DNA from 4 places in the Streptomyces sp. NPDC036813 genome. Region 2 is predicted to be linked to each of the others. Evidence: riboswitches for the same ligand, from Rfam matches in the RefSeq annotation. Region 2 holds a riboswitch; each other region holds the start of a gene.
What was found. A riboswitch is a leader RNA that binds a small molecule or an ion and turns the genes downstream of it on or off. The one in region 2 is predicted to bind cobalamin.

Region 1 (4,184 bases), on a different contig from region 2:
CCTCTACACCGCGCTCGCCGAGGTCTACGACGTCCACCTCGCCGAGGCCGAGGAGACCATCGAGACCTCGCTGGCCACCCCGCGCGAGGCCGGCCTGCTCGGTACCGACGTGGGCCTGCCGATGCTGATGCTCTCCCGCCACTCCTTCGACCGGCAGGGCGAGCCGGTGGAGTGGGTGCGGTCGGTCTACCGCGGGGACCGCTACAAGTTCGTGGCGCGCCTGAAGCGGCCGTAGGACGCTCCGTCACATCCCGCGGGAGTCGCGGTCGGATAACGGTCCAGACCGTCAACGCCCGTTATGCGGACGAGGGGTTCCGTTCCTGCTACACCTGACCTAGATTTCCTGCGCATTGCACAGGTGATCAGTGAGGGGACGGAACCGCGCGATGACGAATGCGCCAGATGTGTCCAGACCGGCGACGGTGACGCCCGTGCGCGTCGTCATCGCCCTCTGCCTGGTAGCGCCCTTCGTGGCGATGCTGTGGGTCGGAAGTTACGCGAAGGTGGACCCGGCGTTCATCGGGATCCCCTTCTTCTACTGGTACCAGATGCTGTGGGTGATCATCTCCACGGCGCTGACCGTGATCGCGTACCAGCTGTGGCGGCGTGACCAGCGCGCCCGTGCTTCCCGGAAGGGCGGTGCGGACAAGTGAAGGACGGCGTGAACGGCGTCGCACTCGGCGTCTTCATCTTCTTCTTCCTGCTCGTCACCGTGCTCGGCTTCCTGGCCGCGCGCTGGCGCAAGGCCGAGAACGAGCACAGCCTCGACGAATGGGGCCTGGGCGGACGGTCGTTCGGTACCTGGATCACCTGGTTCCTGCTCGGCGGCGACCTGTACACGGCGTACACGTTCGTCGCCGTGCCGGCGGCGATCTACGCGGCGGGCGCGTCCGGCTTCTTCGCGGTGCCGTACACGATCCTCGTCTACCCGCTGATCTTCACGTTCCTGCCCCGGCTGTGGTCGGTGTCGCACAAGCACGGGTACGTGACGACGTCGGACTTCGTGCGCGGCCGCTTCGGCTCCAAGGGGCTGTCGCTGGCGGTTGCGCTGACCGGCATCCTCGCGACGATGCCGTACATCGCGCTCCAGCTCGTCGGCATCCAGGCCGTGCTGGACGTGATGGGCGTCGGCGGCGGCGAGAACACCAACTGGTTCGTCAAGGACCTGCCGCTGCTGATCGCGTTCGGCGTGCTGGCGGCGTACACCTACTCGTCCGGTCTGCGGGCCCCCGCGCTGATCGCCTTCGTGAAGGACGCGCTGATCTACATCGTCATCGCGGTGGCGATCATCTACATCCCGATCAAGCTGGGCGGCTTCGACGACATCTTCGCCAAGGCGGGCCACGCGTTCAGCCAGGTCAACCCGGCCACCGGCAAGCCGCGCGGCGCGCTCGCCCCGGCGGAGGCCGGCCAGTGGACGTACGCGACGCTGGCGCTCGGCTCCGCGCTCGCGCTGTTCATGTACCCGCACTCGATCACCGCGACCCTGTCGTCCAGGAGCCGTGAGGTGATCCGGCGCAACACCACGATCCTGCCGCTGTACTCCCTGATGCTGGGCCTGCTCGCGCTGCTCGGCTTCATGGCGATCGCGGCCGGCGTCAAGGTGCAGAACGGCCAGCTGGCCATCCCGCAGCTGTTCGAGGACATGTTCCCGGACTGGTTCGCGGGCATCGCGTTCGCGGCGATCGGCATCGGCGCGCTGGTCCCGGCGGCCATCATGTCCATCGCGGCGGCGAACCTCTTCACGCGCAACATCTACAAGGACTTCATCAAGCAGGACGCCACGCCGAAGCAGGAGGCCCAGGTCTCCAAGATCGTCTCCCTGCTGGTGAAGGTGGGCGCGCTGGTCTTCGTCCTCACCATGGACAAGACGGTCGCGATCAACTTCCAGCTGCTGGGCGGCATCTGGATCCTGCAGACCTTCCCGGCCCTGGTCGGCGGCCTGTTCACGCGCTGGTTCCACCGCTGGGCACTGCTGGCGGGCTGGGCGGTCGGCATGGCCTACGGCACGCTGGCCGCGTACGGGGTGGCCTCGCCGACGCAGAAGCACTTCGGCGGCTCCGCGAAGGAGATCCCCGGCATCGGCGAGATCGGCTACATCGGCCTCACGGCGTTCGTGCTGAACGTCGCGGTGACCGTGGTCCTCACGCTCGTCCTGAAGGCCGTCAAGGCCCCCGAGGGCGTCGACGAGACCCGGCCGGAGGACTACACGGCGGACGCCGGCGACCCGGGCGTCCAGACCGAACTCCCCCCGGCCACGGCGGGCGCCGGTCACTGAGCAACCCACGCGCACGGGCCGCCGGAGAAAAACCGGCGGCCCGTCGTCGTACCCGTGGGGCACACTCACCGTCATGGACATCGTGATCCGGCCCGTCGCACCCCATGAACACGCCGCCCTCGGCGAGATCACAGCCCAGGCCTATCTCCAGGACGGGCTCCTGGACTTCGGCGAGAGCGACGAGTACCTCGGCGAGCTGCGCGACGTCGCCAAGCGTGCCGCCGCGGCCGAGGTGCTCGTCGCCACGGCCGACGACACCCTTCTCGGCGGCGTCACCTTCGTACCGGCCGGCGGCCCCATGGCCGACATCGCGCGTCCCGGCGAGGCCGAGATCCGCATGCTGGCCGTCGCCCGCGCGGCTCGCGGCCAAGGCGCCGGTGAGGCGCTGGTGCGGGCCTGCATCGACCGGGCCCGGGCCGTCGACGGCTGCGGAGCGATCGTTCTGTCGACCCAGCGGACCATGGTCACCGCCCACCGCCTCTACGAACGGCTGGGCTTCGTCCGTACGCCCGAGCGGGACTGGAACCCGCTCCCCGACCTCGACGACATCATGCTCCTCACCTACGAGTTGACGCTGTGAGATCAGCGCAACACAACATCTGGGGGTGACGCGACAGCCCGGCACTAGATGTATGCTCATGCTCGCTGTCGTCGCAGGGGAATCCGGTGCGAATCCGGAACTGTCCCGCAACGGTGTACATGCGTGCTTCGCGCACGCTGGTCCAGTCCGAGGACCTGCCGACAGTGCACCCGGCCACCCGGCCGGCGTGCCCTGACGTCCGGGCCTCGTGGAATGGGCCGGTGGACGCGACGCCGCGTGCGCTCGTGTGCTGCCCCCTGCCCTCGCCGAGGCCCCGTGCCGAGCGAGGGAGAGCCCCACGTGACCATCGCGCCAGCCGATCCGGCCTCAGCCACCGAGCGGGAGCAGGACGGTCCCGGTGCCGCGCTGCTGCGCACCCTGACCGAGCTGACCATCGACCTCCCCGACGCCGACCCCGGCCGGGTCGCCGCCGCCGCGCTGCGCGGCCGCTCGGCGCACGCCGACGAGGCGGAGCTGCGGGAGCTGGCCACGGAGGCCGCCGCCGGACTCATCTCCGAGGACCCCGCCTACTCCCGGCTGGCCGCCCGTCTGCTCACCCTCACCATCCGCGCACAGGCCGCCTCCCAGGGCGTCACGTCGTTCACGGAGTCGGTCACCGTGGGGCACCGCGAGGGGCTCATCGCGGACCGGACGGCGGCGTTCGTACGGCTGCACGCCGAGCGGCTCGACGCCCTCGTCGACACCCGCGCCGACGACCGCTTCGGCTACTTCGGCCTGCGCACCCTGCACAGCCGCTACCTCCTGCGGCACCCGATCACCCGCAAGGTGATCGAGACGCCCCAGCACTTCCTGCTGCGGGTGGCGAGCGGCCTCGCCGAGGACGACACCGTCCGTTCCGTGGACGAGGTCGCGGCGCTCTACGGGCTCATGAGCCGCCTCGACTACCTGCCCTCCTCCCCCACCCTCTTCAACTCCGGCACCCGGCACCCCCAGATGTCGTCCTGCTATCTCCTCGACTCCCCGCTGGACGAGCTGGACTCCATCTACGACCGCTACCACCAGGTCGCGCGGCTCTCCAAGCACGCCGGCGGCATCGGGCTGTCGTACTCCCGCATCCGCAGCCGCGGTTCGCTGATCCGCGGCACCAACGGGCACTCCAACGGCATCGTGCCGTTCCTGAAGACGCTGGACGCCTCGGTCGCCGCGGTGAACCAGGGCGGGCGGCGCAAGGGCGCGGCCGCGGTGTACCTGGAGACCTGGCACTCCGACATCGAGGAGTTCCTGGAGCTGCGGGACAACACCGGTGAGGACGCCCGCCGTACGCACAACCTGAACCTCGCGCACTGGATCCCGGACGAGTTCATG
Region 2 (4,184 bases):
CCGGTGAGCTGCTCGGCGAAGTACTGGACCATGTCGTTGCGTTCGGGCTCGCCGTGCACGAGGACGTCCAGGCCGGTCTTCTCCTGGAAGGCGATCACCTCCTGGATCTCCGCCTTGATCCGTTCCTCGTAGCCTGCTGCGTCGATGCGGCCGGCGCCCAGGTCGGCGCGTGCCGTGCGCAGTTCGCCGGTCTGCGGGAAGGACCCGATGGTCGTGGTCGGAAGGAGGGGAAGGCGCAGGTGGGCCCGCTGGGCCGCGGCGCGTTCGGCGTAGGGCCGGCAACGGCGGGTGTCGGCGTCGGTGACCGCGGCGGCGCGGGCCCGCACGGCCGGGTCGTGGGTGATGGGCGAGCCCGCTCGTGAGGCGAGGTCGGCCCGGTTGGCGGCCAGTTCGGCGGTGATCGTGCCGGTGCCCTGGGCGAGGCCCCTGCCGAGCGTGACGACCTCGCGTGTCTTCTGCTGGGCGAAGGCGAGCCAGCGCAGGATCTGTGGCTCGATGTCCCGTTCAGCGGTCGCGTCGAGCGGGACGTGCAGCAGGGAGCAGGAGGCGGAGACGTCGACCCGGTCGGCCAGTCCGAGCAGAGTGCCCAGGATGGACAGGGACTTGGCCAGGTCGTCGACCCAGATGTTGCGGCCGTTGACGACTCCGGCCACCAGCCGCTTGCCGGGCAGACCCCCGACGGCGGCGAGGTCGTCCAGGTTGGCGGCGGCGGCCTCGGTGAAATCCAGGGCCAGGCCCTCCACCGGGGCCTTGGCGAGTACCGGCAGGGCCTCGCCGAGCCGGTCGAAGTAGGACGCGACGAGCAGCCTGGACCGGTCGGTGAGGGCGCCGAGGTCTCGATAGGCGCGGGTGGCGGCGTCGAGTTCGGCCGGTGTGCGGTCCTGGACGAGGGCGGGTTCGTCCAGCTGGACCCACTCGGCTCCTGCGGCGCGCAGGTCGGCCAGGACTTCGGCGTACACCGGCAGCAGCCGGTCCAGCAGGGTGAGCGGCTCGAAGTCGGGCGATGTGCCGGGTGCAGGCTTGGCCAGCAGAAGGTAGGTGACCGGGCCGACCAGCACGGGCCGGGCGGTGAGCCCCAGTGCCAGCGCCTCCTTCAGCTCGTCGACCTGCTTGCTCGCGTCGGCGGCGAAGACCGTGTCCGGACCCAGCTCGGGCACCAGGTAGTGGTAGTTGGTGTCGAACCACTTGGTCATCTCCAGCGGCGCGACGTCCTGCGTGCCGCGGGCCATCGAGAAGTACCCGTCGAGCGGATCGGCGGCCACGGCGTCCCGGTGGCGGGCGGGGACGGCGCCGACCATGACGGTGGTGTCCAGGACGTGGTCGTAGTACGAGAAGTCGCCGGTGGGCACCTCGTCGATGCCGGCCTCGGCGAGCCGCTGCCAGTTCGTACGGCGCAGGTCGGCGGCCGTGGCGTGGAGGGCGTCGGCGGTGATGCGGCCCTTCCAGTAACCCTCGATCGCCTTCTTCAGTTCCCGGCTCTGTCCCTGGCGGGGGTAGCCGTACACGGTGGCCCGTGCTGCCGCGGCTGCGGGCTTGGTGGTCACGGAGATCTCCTTCGCGAGATGAATCCCTGAGATCCCGGAAACGGGGTGAGGACGCGAAGGAACAACATGCCGGACGGTGCCGGCCGACGGCCGTCCGTTCGGTGTGTTCGCCGACCCGCCCTCGAGGTCACCGGGATGTCCGCGCACGAGTGGTTCGCACACGGGCAGTTGGCAGGTCTTCGGACTCGCGGGCACGTCTCGTCGTACGAAGTCGTACGAGACACCTACTGGCCGTCGCTTCCCAGGCCCTCCCCGGGCCCAGTGCGTATGACGGCGGTCGTTCCCGCTCACCGCTGCGGGGCAGTCCCGGATTCCCACCGGGTTCCCTCTTGCGACGCATCCCGCCTGGCGGACGGGGCGAACCAGCTGCACGGGCCAGCCTAGGGGGTGACCGTGGGAGAAGAGAGCGGGACGCTCAATATCTGCACGGTGAGGCGGATCACGTTCGTACCGCGCAGGCCACGGGGCAGGAGGCCCGCCGCACAGGCGCTTTCCCGCCGGCGCTGTGCTCGCCGCAGCTCGTAGAGAGTCTCCTCCATCTCGACCGCGGCGGTGATCGTCTCGATGACGCCGATGTCCGTGCGGATGCGGTGCGGGCGGGGGTGCCGGAACGGTCCCGCATTGTCCCGGCAGCGTTGTCTCGGCAGCGTCGGACTTGTGCGGAACGAGACCCGTCTCCCGGCCACCGTGACGCTCGCCGGGGCATGACGTCGCCCATCGGCCGACGTCATGCCCCGGAGTGTCGTGGATCAGATCACGAACGACTCGCTGGGTCCCACCACGGCGGTGAAGCCGTTGGTCGCGATGACGCGTACCAACAGCTCTTGACCGGAGTCGAGCTGGCTCGGATCCAGGGTGACGGACGGCGTCTTGAGCCCCACACCGACCGTCTGCCAGGTCCGGCCCTCGTCATCGCTGAGCTGGACGGTGAAGGTGTGGCCCTCCTCGGCGGGCCGCACCAGGTCGGCTGCGACCCTCAACCTCCGGCCGTCGACCAGCTCGGTACGCACGGCACGCGTGATCGGTGGTGCCGCCCCGGCACGGAAGGTGTCCACCACGGCCCCGCCGACGACCAGTTCGACCGCGGACACCTCCGGGCCGGCGGTGACCGTGGCGTCGACGATGCCGACTCGGTCCTCGTCGGGGGCGAGCTCGGAGTCGAGCTTGACCGGTGCGCCGTGCTCTTCGACCACGACGCCGTCCGCGGTGGTGAACCGCAGCGTTACGGGGCTGTCCGGTACCGGGGCGGTGGGTGACACGTTCGGAGCCGGATTGACGAAGGCGATTCTTCCCCGGCCCTGCGTCAGGTTCACGGTGCCGACGACGTTGACCACGGTCTGTCCGGGAGCAGGGCCGCCGCCACCGTTGGCGAACGACGGCAGGGCGTTCTCGGCCACCAGGCGGCTCCGGATCCCCTCGTAGGTGTAGACGGACGGCCACTCCCGAACGCAGTAGGTCATGATGTCGTGCCACTGGATGCCCGGCATGGCGGTCATGGGTCGGGTGTTGGCCGGATCGCCGACGTCGAAGCCCGCGAACCCCGCATCGGTCTTGGACAGCTGTCCGGCGGGGAAGGGGTAGTTGTTGAGGTCGTCCGCGGTCTCCCCGCAGAATCCCGGATGGCGCCTGCCCAACGTGTGGCCCAGTTCGTGACCCCCGTACCAGTCTCCGTACGACCCGTCCACGTCCCAGCTGAAGCTTCCGCTGGGTATTCCCGTGGGACCGCAGGCCACGACCGCCGGGTCAGGGCTGGTGTCGGGGACGCTCGCCGCAGCGCCTCGCATGAAGAAGCCCGTGTCGCTGACCATGCCGTAGTAGTGGGTGCGCGCGTCGGTTCCGGCGCTGACATCCTGGGTGCGGATCGCGGCCAGCTGCGCGTTGATGTCGCTGGAGACGAACGGGACCGGCGCCGTGGCGGCCACCACGGCCTGCGAGTGCAGCACCTGGGGCACCGGATAGGCCCGGCGGAGCCAGGAAACCAGCAGGTCGAAGTCGATGTTGCGTGGAGCATGGGTGACCGGCGGTGTGCCCTGCTGGTAGGTGAACCTGACGATCCGCACTCGCAGCGGAGGGCTGGGCTGGAAGGTCACCGTGGGACGGCGTTCGCCGCCGAGCGCGATCGGGTTTCCGGTCACGCTGTCGGTCACGCCCGACAGCCATACCGTGAGCTGGCCGGCAGCGGTGGCGGCGGCCGGCAGCACGAAGTTGAGACTGCGGTTGGCGTCGTCACGGGCGCGGGTGAGGTCACCCGCGTCAGCGTGATTGAGGGTCACCGTGTTGGCGGAGGTGACGACCACCGGCGCGGTCGACGGCCTTCGCACCGACAACTGGCCCGTGACCGTGACGGGCGCGCCGCCGTAGTAGCTCAGATACGCTCGCACCACGGTCCGCTTGTCGGCCACCAGCGGTACGGAATGGCCGAGGTCCTGCACGCCCTGGGTGACCTCCAGGGCGTCCATCTGCAAGGGGTGGGTGTTGATGTTCCCGGCGGTCAGAACGACCCCGAGCACCTCGGCCGAGCCGTCGGCGTGGTTGGCCTGGACCGCGCGTCCGGTGACGAGCGCGTTCGCCATGACCTGGACCATCAGGCGCTTTGCGGTGCGGGCGGCCTCGGACTCTGCCGCGCTCGACTGGACGGTC
Region 3 (4,184 bases), on a different contig from region 2:
CGGGGCCCTGTGCCGTCCGGAACGGATCAGCGCGCGGCCGGAACCGCTCGTCCGGTGCCCGTCTTCGCCGGCTCGGGCTGGAGCAGGCGCTCGGCCAACTCGCCGAAGAGCAGGCCGAATCCGGCCCACATCGCGGTCTGGATGCCCAGCGCGGACAGCCGGAACCGCCACAGCAGCGCGGCCGGGAAGTCCTTCGGCACCTCGTCGACGACGGGGAGGAACTGGTAGGCGAGGCCGATCACCGCGGCGAACGCGGTCACCGCGACCACGGTCGCCCACCAGGTGCCCAGGCCGCCCGCGAGCCGCTTGCCCACCATGGTGGCGGCGACCGCGAGGAGGACGCTGAGCAGCATCATCAGGAAGTAGAGGGTGGTCCGCTTGCCGATGGTGTCCGGGTCGCCGACCGACGGCGGGTTGGCCGGGTACTTCAGGAACGGCACGACGTAGACGGTCAGGAGCGCACAGCCGGACAGCAGCAGCGCGGTCGCCCGGGGACCGAAGCGGCCGACCCGGCCGAGCGCGAAGGCGTACGCGAGCGCGGCGATACCGCCGAAGGCGACCCCGTAGACCAGGACACCGGTGGCGAGACCGGCGGTGGACTGCAGGGAGCGGGAGACGACCTCCATCTCGTGCTCGTGGGAGTGGGCGTCCTCGAAGGCGATCGCCTTGCCGACGCTGGGCTCCCCGAGGAGGTAGGCGACGACGAGGGCGAGCACGCCGGCGGCCAGGCCGGCGAGCATGCCCCGGACGAGAAGGTTTCTCACCGTTGCGGAGTTCATGGGTGCGGCGTCCCTGACGTCAGTGGCAGGGGAAGCCGAGCAGGTGGCGGGCGTCGTGCACCCACTCGTGGACGTCCGTGCCGTTGAACACGGAGGTGGCGCCCTGCTCGGCGCCGACGAAGTACAGCAGGACCAGCATCAGGACACCGAAGAAGACGGCCCAGGGGGCGATCGCCTTCAGCGGCAGCGTGGCGGGAACGGCGGGGGTGGTGGCAGACGGCTGGGCGACGTGCTGCGCCATGGCAGGGCCTCCTCTGGGAGTTCGCGTCCCATCTCGGTGGTGCACTGGACGACGGCCACGGGTCTGACTCGCGAACGCCTCTCCTGAGGGCTTCGCACACAGTGGCGCGACCGTGCCGGTTTCCCACCGGCTTCCGTCTCGCCGTCGTCGATATCGGACAGACCGTACCGTGTGACGCGTGCACGGCCAAGACCGCCTCCCCCCGGCGTGATCTCCCTCTCGGGCCCTGGCCGGAGGCGGCGGTGCGGGCGGCAGGACGGGACTAGGGTGGGCGTAGGGGCGAGCGAGGCGGGTGTGTGGATGGACTGGCGGGAGTACGCCGAGCAGATGGCCCAGCTGGCCAGGGATCTGCTGGCCCAGGACTCGGTGCAGGGGACACTGGACCGGATCACGGAATCGGCGGTACGGCTCGTGGAGGGCTGTGACGCGGCCGGCATCCTGGCGGTGCGCAAGGGCAAGGCGATCACGCTGGCAGCGTGCGGCGACATGGTCGAGGAGTCCGACCGGTTGCAGGCCGAGCTGGGTGAGGGGCCCTGCTTCGATCTCGCCCGCCGCAGGGGCAGCGGGGAGCGGGTGTTCCGCATCGCGGACATGACCACGCCGTCGCCGTCCTGGCCGCGGTACTCCGAGGCGGCCCGGGAGCTCGGCGTCGGCAGCATGACCGGCGTCCTGCTGTACACCGAGGACGAGGATTTCGGCGCGCTGAACCTGTACTCCCGCCGCCCCGGCGCCTTCACCGAGGAGTTCGAGACCGCCGGCTGGCTGCTGGCCTCCCACGCGGCCGTCGTCCTGTCGAGCACCCGCACCATCGACCAGCTGGAGCAGGCGGTGGAGACCCGGCACGCCATCGGCGAGGCCATGGGCATCCTCATGGAACGCCACCACCTCAGCGAGGAGGAGGCCTTCGGCGTGCTGCGCCGCCTGTCGCAGCACCACAACGTCAAACTCCGCGACGTCGCCCAGCAGGTCCGCACCCCGCGCCCTCGGGCCGACTGAGCCGCGTACCGACCGGGGCGACGGTCGCTCTCTTGTCGCCGTGACCGAACGATGCGTGCGGAGCGCGGTGTCGCCGCGGTCCGGACTCGGTCAGGCGGCCTTCTGCGAGGCTGCGGCGTCCGGATGCAGGTCGTCGAGGGTGAGCTGGTGTGCCGGCGGGTCCGGCAGGACGACCCGGTGGGAGGTGTGCAGGTCGGGGCCGACGTGGAGCAGTTCGCCGGATTCCATCGGGCGCCAGTGCGGGTTGTCGTCCATGCGCTCGCTGGCGACGACGACGGCGGGGTGGTCGGCGAGGGGCTCGGAGTGGACGCGCATGCGGCCGCCGCTGCCGCTGTGGTCGAGGTGCCTGCTGCCGTGCTCGCCGCCCGCCGGGCGCTGGAGGACGTACAGGTCGTGGGTGTCCGGGTAGCGCAGCGCCCACAGCTCCTGCGGGGTGATGAGGATCAGGTTCATGGCGAAGACGGGCAGGTGTGCGGCGATCCAGCGGGCGGCCTGCCGGATGCCGGTGGTGACATCGCCGTCGTGCCGCCGGGTCTCCCGGGTGATCAGGGCGAAGAAGCGCTCGGAGTCGGTGTCGCCCCGGACGAGCGAGCGGTCCTCCCCCAGGTGGTCGTCGAGCGCGTCGAGGCCCTCGATGACCCCGTTGTGCGCGAAGAGCCGCCCCTCCTGCTCGAAGGGGTGGGTGTTGCGGACGTCCAGGCTGCCGGTGGAGGCGAAGCGCACATGGGCGATGAAGGTCGCCGACTCCTCCTGCCGGGCCTCCCGTGCGAAGGCGTGGTCACGGTAGGCCGCGATGGGCGCCTTGTCGACGTGCGGGGTGCCGTCCGCGGCGAAGTGACCGAGACCGGTGCCGTCGGGGTCGCGGTGACTCTGCCGGCTGAGGCTGTCGGGGGCGTCCAGGAGCCAGAAGGTGGCGTGCGTACGGCGCGGAGCGCTGCTGAGGCCGAACAGGCGGCACACGGGAACCTCCTCCGTCGGGGCCCTTCGCGGCGTGCGGGGCGGGTGAGGGTCCTCCGCCGAGTGCCCCCACCCGCCCCGGGTACGCGTCAGGCCCAGGGGGCGGTCACGGCCCAGCTGGTGTCGTCGGCCCAGAGTGCGGCCGCGTCCCAGGCGTGAGATCCTCCGTCACCGGCGATGTAGACGGCGTGGTCGTAGTGGCGCACGAAGTCGCCGGGATAGTTGGCGGACCGGAGCGAGATGCCCTGCCCGGTGTGACCGGCCTGCGGGCAGAAGGTGGCGTCCTGACGGGACACCGCGCTGTTGTCGATGGTGTCGACGCGCAGCCGGAAGTCGTAGTGGCGCAGATACTGGCCCGGCTTGTCGGCGGACTCGAAGGAGACGCAGGAGGCGTCGCCCAGGCCCGCGCGTACGGTCCAGGTGGCGGCGCCCTTGTCGGCGGAGGAACTGGCCGAGGAGACCGCCGAGATGGCCGCGTTGCTGTCGGCCGTGTTGTGCCGGAGGTACTCACCGGTGCAGCAGGACGTGGTGGCGCGCAGCGAGACCCTGGCGCCCGGCGTGAGGCCGCCGACCGGGGCGGGCGCCGTGTAACCGACCGCGTTGATGTTGGCCTGGACCGCGTTCTCGGTCGCGTCCGACGGGTAGCCGGACGTCATCACGCCTTCGTAGAAGGTGCCGGCGGAGCCGTTGCTGTTGTCGCCGCCGATGCCGAGGATGATGGCGCCTTCCTTCTTCATCGGGTTGTAGCCCGCGGCGTTGGGGCGCGGTCCGCTGTAGTAGGTGGACAGGCCCCCTGACTGGGCGTTGCCGGCCCGGATCGCCCACTGGTTGGGTCCGCCCTTGACGATCGCGGTCAGGAACCGGTGGCTGACGCTCGGATCGTTCGCGTTGTAGCCCGGGTTGACGCCCGAGAACAGGCCGTTCTCCAGGTCGGCCATGACCCAGGGCCCGTTGCCCGTTCCGTAGCCCCAGACCTTGATGTTGCCGAAGTAGATGGCCTCCATCGTGCCGTTGCCGTTGTCCCGGCTGTTGGTCTCGGCGTTGCCGTAGTCGAAGCAGCAACCGCCGTTGTGGTGGCTGCCGTCGAGGATCGCGTACATGCCTTCCGGCTGGTCCCCGGTGGCGATGCCGCTGGTGTGGTTGTTGCGGTAGCCGGTGCCGGGGGCGATGAAGACGCCGTACGCCTTGTGGCCGCCGACGGTGACCGGTGC
Region 4 (4,184 bases), on a different contig from region 2:
GGCGCCACCGTCGCCTCCGCCGGCTTCGGCGCGGTCCACGGCGACGTCCTCGTCACCAAGGTGCTGCTGCCCGCGGTCGCCGCCCCGGTCGTCGCCGGCGTCGCCGCGATGGTCGCGACGCGTCTGTCGTACACGCTCGGCAAGAAGGCCGACGGCAAGGCGGCCGAGAAGGGCTTCCGGGCCGGCCAGATCGCCTCCGCGGGCCTGGTCTCCCTCGCCCACGGCACCAACGACGCGCAGAAGACGATGGGCATCATCACCCTCGCCCTGGTCGCCGGCGGCGCCATCGCGCCCGACTCCGACCCGCCCACGTGGGTGATCCTCTCCGCCGGCCTGGCCATCGCGCTCGGCACCTACATCGGCGGCTGGCGCATCATCCGCACCATGGGCAAGGGCCTGACGGACATGCAGCCGCAGCAGGGCTTCGCCGCCCAGACCAGCGCGGCCACCGCCATCCTGGCCTCCTCCCACCTCGGCTTCTCGCTGTCCACCACGCACGTCGTCTCCGGCTCCGTGATGGGCGCGGGCCTGGGCCGCAAGGGCGGTGTGGTGCGCTGGTCGACCGCGACCCGCATGTTCATCGCCTGGGGCCTGACCCTGCCGGCCGCCGCGCTGGTCGGCGCGCTCGCCGAGTACGTCACCGGCTTCGGCGCCTGGGGCACCGCGGCTGTCGCCGTCTTCCTTGTGGCCGCCAGCTTCGGCATCTGGAAGATCTCCCGCCGCGAGGTCGTCGACCACACCAACGTCAACGCCGTGGAGGAGGAGCCGGCCGGCGTGGTCACCACCGCGATCGCCGCCGTGACCCCGCCCCCGGCCGCCGGCCCCGCCGTCACGGACGGCCTGACGGCCACCATCCCGGCCCCCGCCGCCGCGACGGCGGAGCAGCCGGCCACCGCGAACCCGGCCCCGGCCGTCTGACCGCCGCTCCCGGGTACGAAGGAAGAGAAGCAGCATGAAGATCGACTGGTCGGCCCTCGGCTCCGTCTTCGGTGTCAGCCTCGTGGTCACCGTGGGTCTGGTGGCCCTGTTCACCCTCGGCATCATGGGCCTGTCCCGCCGCGAGCGGGCTCAGGCCCAGGGCGGCTCGGCCGCCCTCGCGGTCACCGGCGCGTACGCCTGCTTCGCGGCGTGCGCGGCGGCGGTGGCGTACGGCATCAGCCTGATCGTCGCCTGACCGGCTTCACCACACAGGACGCGGGGTGCCCGAGCGGCACCCCGCGTTCCGCTGTGACCTGGCAGGTCGCCTCCGTGTGGGCCTGCCCACACTCCTCCGCCCCAGGTCAAGGGCAAGTTGACGGCCCTCGAACAGCCGTGGTGGACTGCCGGAGCCAAGTTGCGGCGGCAGGAGAGGAAGCCGGTGGAAGTCCGGCGCGGTCCCGCCACTGTCACCGGGGTTGAACGACCCCGGGAGCCAGGAACTCTCACCGCCGATCTCCTTCGAACCAGGGCGCGGACACCCTGAGTGAGGACATGACGCCATGTGCGGCTGCCGGTTGAGGACCAGGCCCATCAGCGACGCCCAGCCCGACCCCACGGCGGGCTGAGCCCCGTGCGAGCCGAGCGCGTCTTCGCGTACGGCGCCGCCGCCGGCCTCCTCGGCGACCTCATCCTCGGTGATCCGCGCCGCGGGCACCCGGTCGCCGTGTTCGGACGGGCCGCGGGCGCCGTCGAGCGCACCCTGTGGCGCGACCACCGCGGCTGGGGCGCCCTGCACACCGCCGTCTGCGCCGGCGGCGCCGTCGCCCTCGGGGCCGTCGCCGCCCGCTCCGTACGCCGCTCCCCCGCCGCCTCCGTCGCCCTGACCGCCGCCGCCACCTGGTCCGTGGTCGGGGGGACTTCGCTCGCGCGCGAGGCCCGCGCCATCGGGCGCGCACTGGAAGCCGGGGATGTCGAGGCGGCGCGGGCCCGGCTGCCCCATCTGTGCGGCCGGGACCCGCAGGCGCTGGACGCCGACGGGATCGCCCGGGCCGTGGTCGAGTCGGTCGCCGAGAACACCTCCGACGCCGTCGTGGGCGCCCTGGTGTGGGGCGCCGTGGGCGGGGTGGCCGGGCTGCTCGGGTTCCGGGCGGTCAACACCCTGGACGCGATGGTCGGTCACAAGTCACCGCGGCTGCGGCGCTTCGGCTGGGCCTCCGCCCGCCTCGACGACGTGGCCGGCTGGCCGGGGGCCCGGCTGACCGCCGTCCTCACCGTGCTCACCGGCCCGGACCGGCGCGGTGCCGTGCGGGCCTGGCGGACGGACGCGGCGAAGCACCCGAGCCCCAACGCGGGCCCTGTGGAGGCCTCCTTCGCGGGCGCGCTCGGCGTGCGGCTGGGCGGCACCCTGTCGTACGGCGGACGGGTGGAGCACCGGCCCGTGCTGAACACGCGGGGCCGCGCCGTCACCACCCCCGACATCCGCCGGGCGGTACGGCTGTCCCGGCGCGTGAGCTGGCTTGCGCTCGGCGTGTGCGCGGGCGCACGCCTCATCGGGAAAGGGCGTGATCGATGAACGGCGGTCTCCTCGTCGCCGGCACCACCTCCGACGCCGGAAAAAGCGTCGTGACCGCAGGGATCTGCCGGTGGCTGGTGCGGCAGGGCGTGAAGGTGGCGCCCTTCAAGGCGCAGAACATGTCCCTCAACTCTTTCGTCACCCGCGAGGGCGCCGAGATCGGGCGGGCGCAGGCCATGCAGGCCCAGGCCTGCCGGATCGAGCCGACCGCGCTGATGAACCCGGTGCTGCTCAAGCCCGGTGGCGAGCAGAGCAGCCAGGTGGTGCTGCTGGGCAAGCCGGTGGGTGAGCTGAGCGCCCGCGGCTACCACGGCGGACGCCAGCAGCAGCTGCTCGGCACGGTCCTGGAGTGCCTGGCCGAGTTGCGGGGCACGTATGACGCGGTGATCTGCGAGGGGGCGGGCTCGCCGGCCGAGATCAATCTGCGCCGGACCGACATCGTGAACATGGGCATCGCGCGGGGTGCGCGGCTGCCCGTGCTCGTCGTCGGCGACATCGACCGCGGGGGTGTCTTCGCGTCCTTCTTCGGCACCGTCGCCCTGCTCTCGCCCGAGGACCAGGAACTGGTCGCCGGGTTCCTGGTGAACAAGTTCCGCGGTGACGTCTCCCTGCTGGAGCCGGGCCTGGACATGCTGCACGGCCTGACCGGGCGGCCCGCCTACGGCGTCCTGCCCTTCCGGCACGGGCTCGGCATCGACGAGGAGGACGGCCTGCGGGTGTCCCTGCGCGGCACCGTCCGCGAGTCGGCCGTCTCCCCGCCCGTCGGCGAGGACGTGCTGCGGGTCGCCGTCTGCGCGATCCCGCTGATGTCCAACTTCACCGACGTGGACGCGCTGGCCGCCGAACCGGGCGTGGTCGTGCGGTTCGTGGACCGTCCGGAGGAGCTGGCCGACGCGGACCTCGTGGTGATCCCGGGCACGCGCGGGACCGTGCGGGCTCTTCAGTGGCTGCGGGAGCGGGGACTTGCCGACGCCCTCGTGCGCAGGACCGCCGAAGGCCGCCCGGTCCTCGGCATCTGCGGCGGCTTCCAGGTGCTCGGCGAGCACATCGAGGACGAGGTCGAGTCGCGTGCGGGACAGGTCGACGGGCTCGGCATCCTGCCCGTGCGGGTGCGGTTCGCCCGCGAGAAGACCCTCACCCGGCCGGTCGGGGAAGCCCTCGGCGAACGGGTCGAGGGGTACGAGATCCACCACGGGGTCGCCTCCGTGACGGGCGGGGAGCCCTTCCTCGACGGCTGCCGCGTCGGCGAGACGTGGGGCACCCACTGGCACGGCTCGCTGGAGTCGGACGGCTTCCGCCGCGCCTTCCTGCGCGAGGTGGCCGCCGCCGCGGGCCGCCGCTTCGTGCCCGCGCCGGACACCTCCTTCGCCGCGCTGCGCGAGGAGCAGCTCGACCGGCTCGGCGACCTCATCGAACAGCACGCGGACACGGACGCGCTGTGGCGGCTCATCGAGTCCGGCGCGCCGCAAGGACTGCCTTTCATTCCACCGGGAGCGCCCGCATGAGCACAGTGTTGTTGTTGTCGACCGCCGACACGGATCTGCTGGCGGCCCGGGCCTCCGGCGCGGACTACCGGATCGGCAACCCCACCCGCGTCGACGTCGCCGCCGAACTGCCGGGCCTGCTCGACGGCGCGGACCTGGCCGTCGTACGGCTGCTGGGCGGCAAACGGGCCTGGGAGGACGGGCTCGCC

Region 1: linked by a shared signal. The riboswitch ahead of ACZ67Q_RS08730 (ribonucleoside-diphosphate reductase subunit alpha) and the one ahead of metE (5-methyltetrahydropteroyltriglutamate--homocysteine S-methyltransferase) in region 2 are both predicted to bind cobalamin.
Region 3: linked by a shared signal. The riboswitch ahead of ACZ67Q_RS15260 (CbtB domain-containing protein) and the one ahead of metE (5-methyltetrahydropteroyltriglutamate--homocysteine S-methyltransferase) in region 2 are both predicted to bind cobalamin.
Region 4: linked by a shared signal. The riboswitch ahead of ACZ67Q_RS12165 (cobalamin biosynthesis protein) and the one ahead of metE (5-methyltetrahydropteroyltriglutamate--homocysteine S-methyltransferase) in region 2 are both predicted to bind cobalamin.

Annotation. Positions count from the first base shown of each region.
Region 1 covers NZ_JBVJPV010000003.1:255,692-259,875, forward strand. Annotated here, with positions in the region: gene ACZ67Q_RS08710 (GntR family transcriptional regulator) at 1-235, shown strand, start outside; gene ACZ67Q_RS08715 (DUF3311 domain-containing protein) at 387-653, shown strand; gene mctP (monocarboxylate uptake permease MctP) at 650-2,278, shown strand; gene ACZ67Q_RS08725 (GNAT family N-acetyltransferase) at 2,352-2,858, shown strand; cobalamin riboswitch at 2,911-3,035, shown strand; gene ACZ67Q_RS08730 (ribonucleoside-diphosphate reductase subunit alpha) at 3,159-4,184, shown strand, end outside.
Region 2 covers NZ_JBVJPV010000002.1:654,208-658,391, forward strand. Annotated here, with positions in the region: gene metE (5-methyltetrahydropteroyltriglutamate--homocysteine S-methyltransferase) at 1-1,544, opposite strand, end outside; cobalamin riboswitch at 1,698-1,926, opposite strand; gene ACZ67Q_RS07015 (hypothetical protein) at 1,925-2,275, opposite strand; gene ACZ67Q_RS07020 (hypothetical protein) at 2,294-4,184, opposite strand, start outside.
Region 3 covers NZ_JBVJPV010000006.1:182,597-186,780, forward strand. Annotated here, with positions in the region: gene ACZ67Q_RS15255 (CbtA family protein) at 27-779, opposite strand; gene ACZ67Q_RS15260 (CbtB domain-containing protein) at 799-1,020, opposite strand; cobalamin riboswitch at 1,057-1,199, opposite strand; gene ACZ67Q_RS15265 (GAF and ANTAR domain-containing protein) at 1,321-2,016, shown strand; gene ACZ67Q_RS15270 (class II glutamine amidotransferase) at 2,107-2,976, opposite strand; gene ACZ67Q_RS15275 (alpha-L-arabinofuranosidase B) at 3,063-4,184, opposite strand, start outside.
Region 4 covers NZ_JBVJPV010000004.1:479,432-483,615, reverse strand. Annotated here, with positions in the region: gene ACZ67Q_RS12175 (inorganic phosphate transporter) at 1-918, shown strand, start outside; gene ACZ67Q_RS12170 (hypothetical protein) at 953-1,174, shown strand; cobalamin riboswitch at 1,299-1,440, shown strand; gene ACZ67Q_RS12165 (cobalamin biosynthesis protein) at 1,550-2,491, shown strand; gene ACZ67Q_RS12160 (cobyric acid synthase) at 2,488-3,996, shown strand; gene cobN (cobaltochelatase subunit CobN) at 3,993-4,184, shown strand, end outside.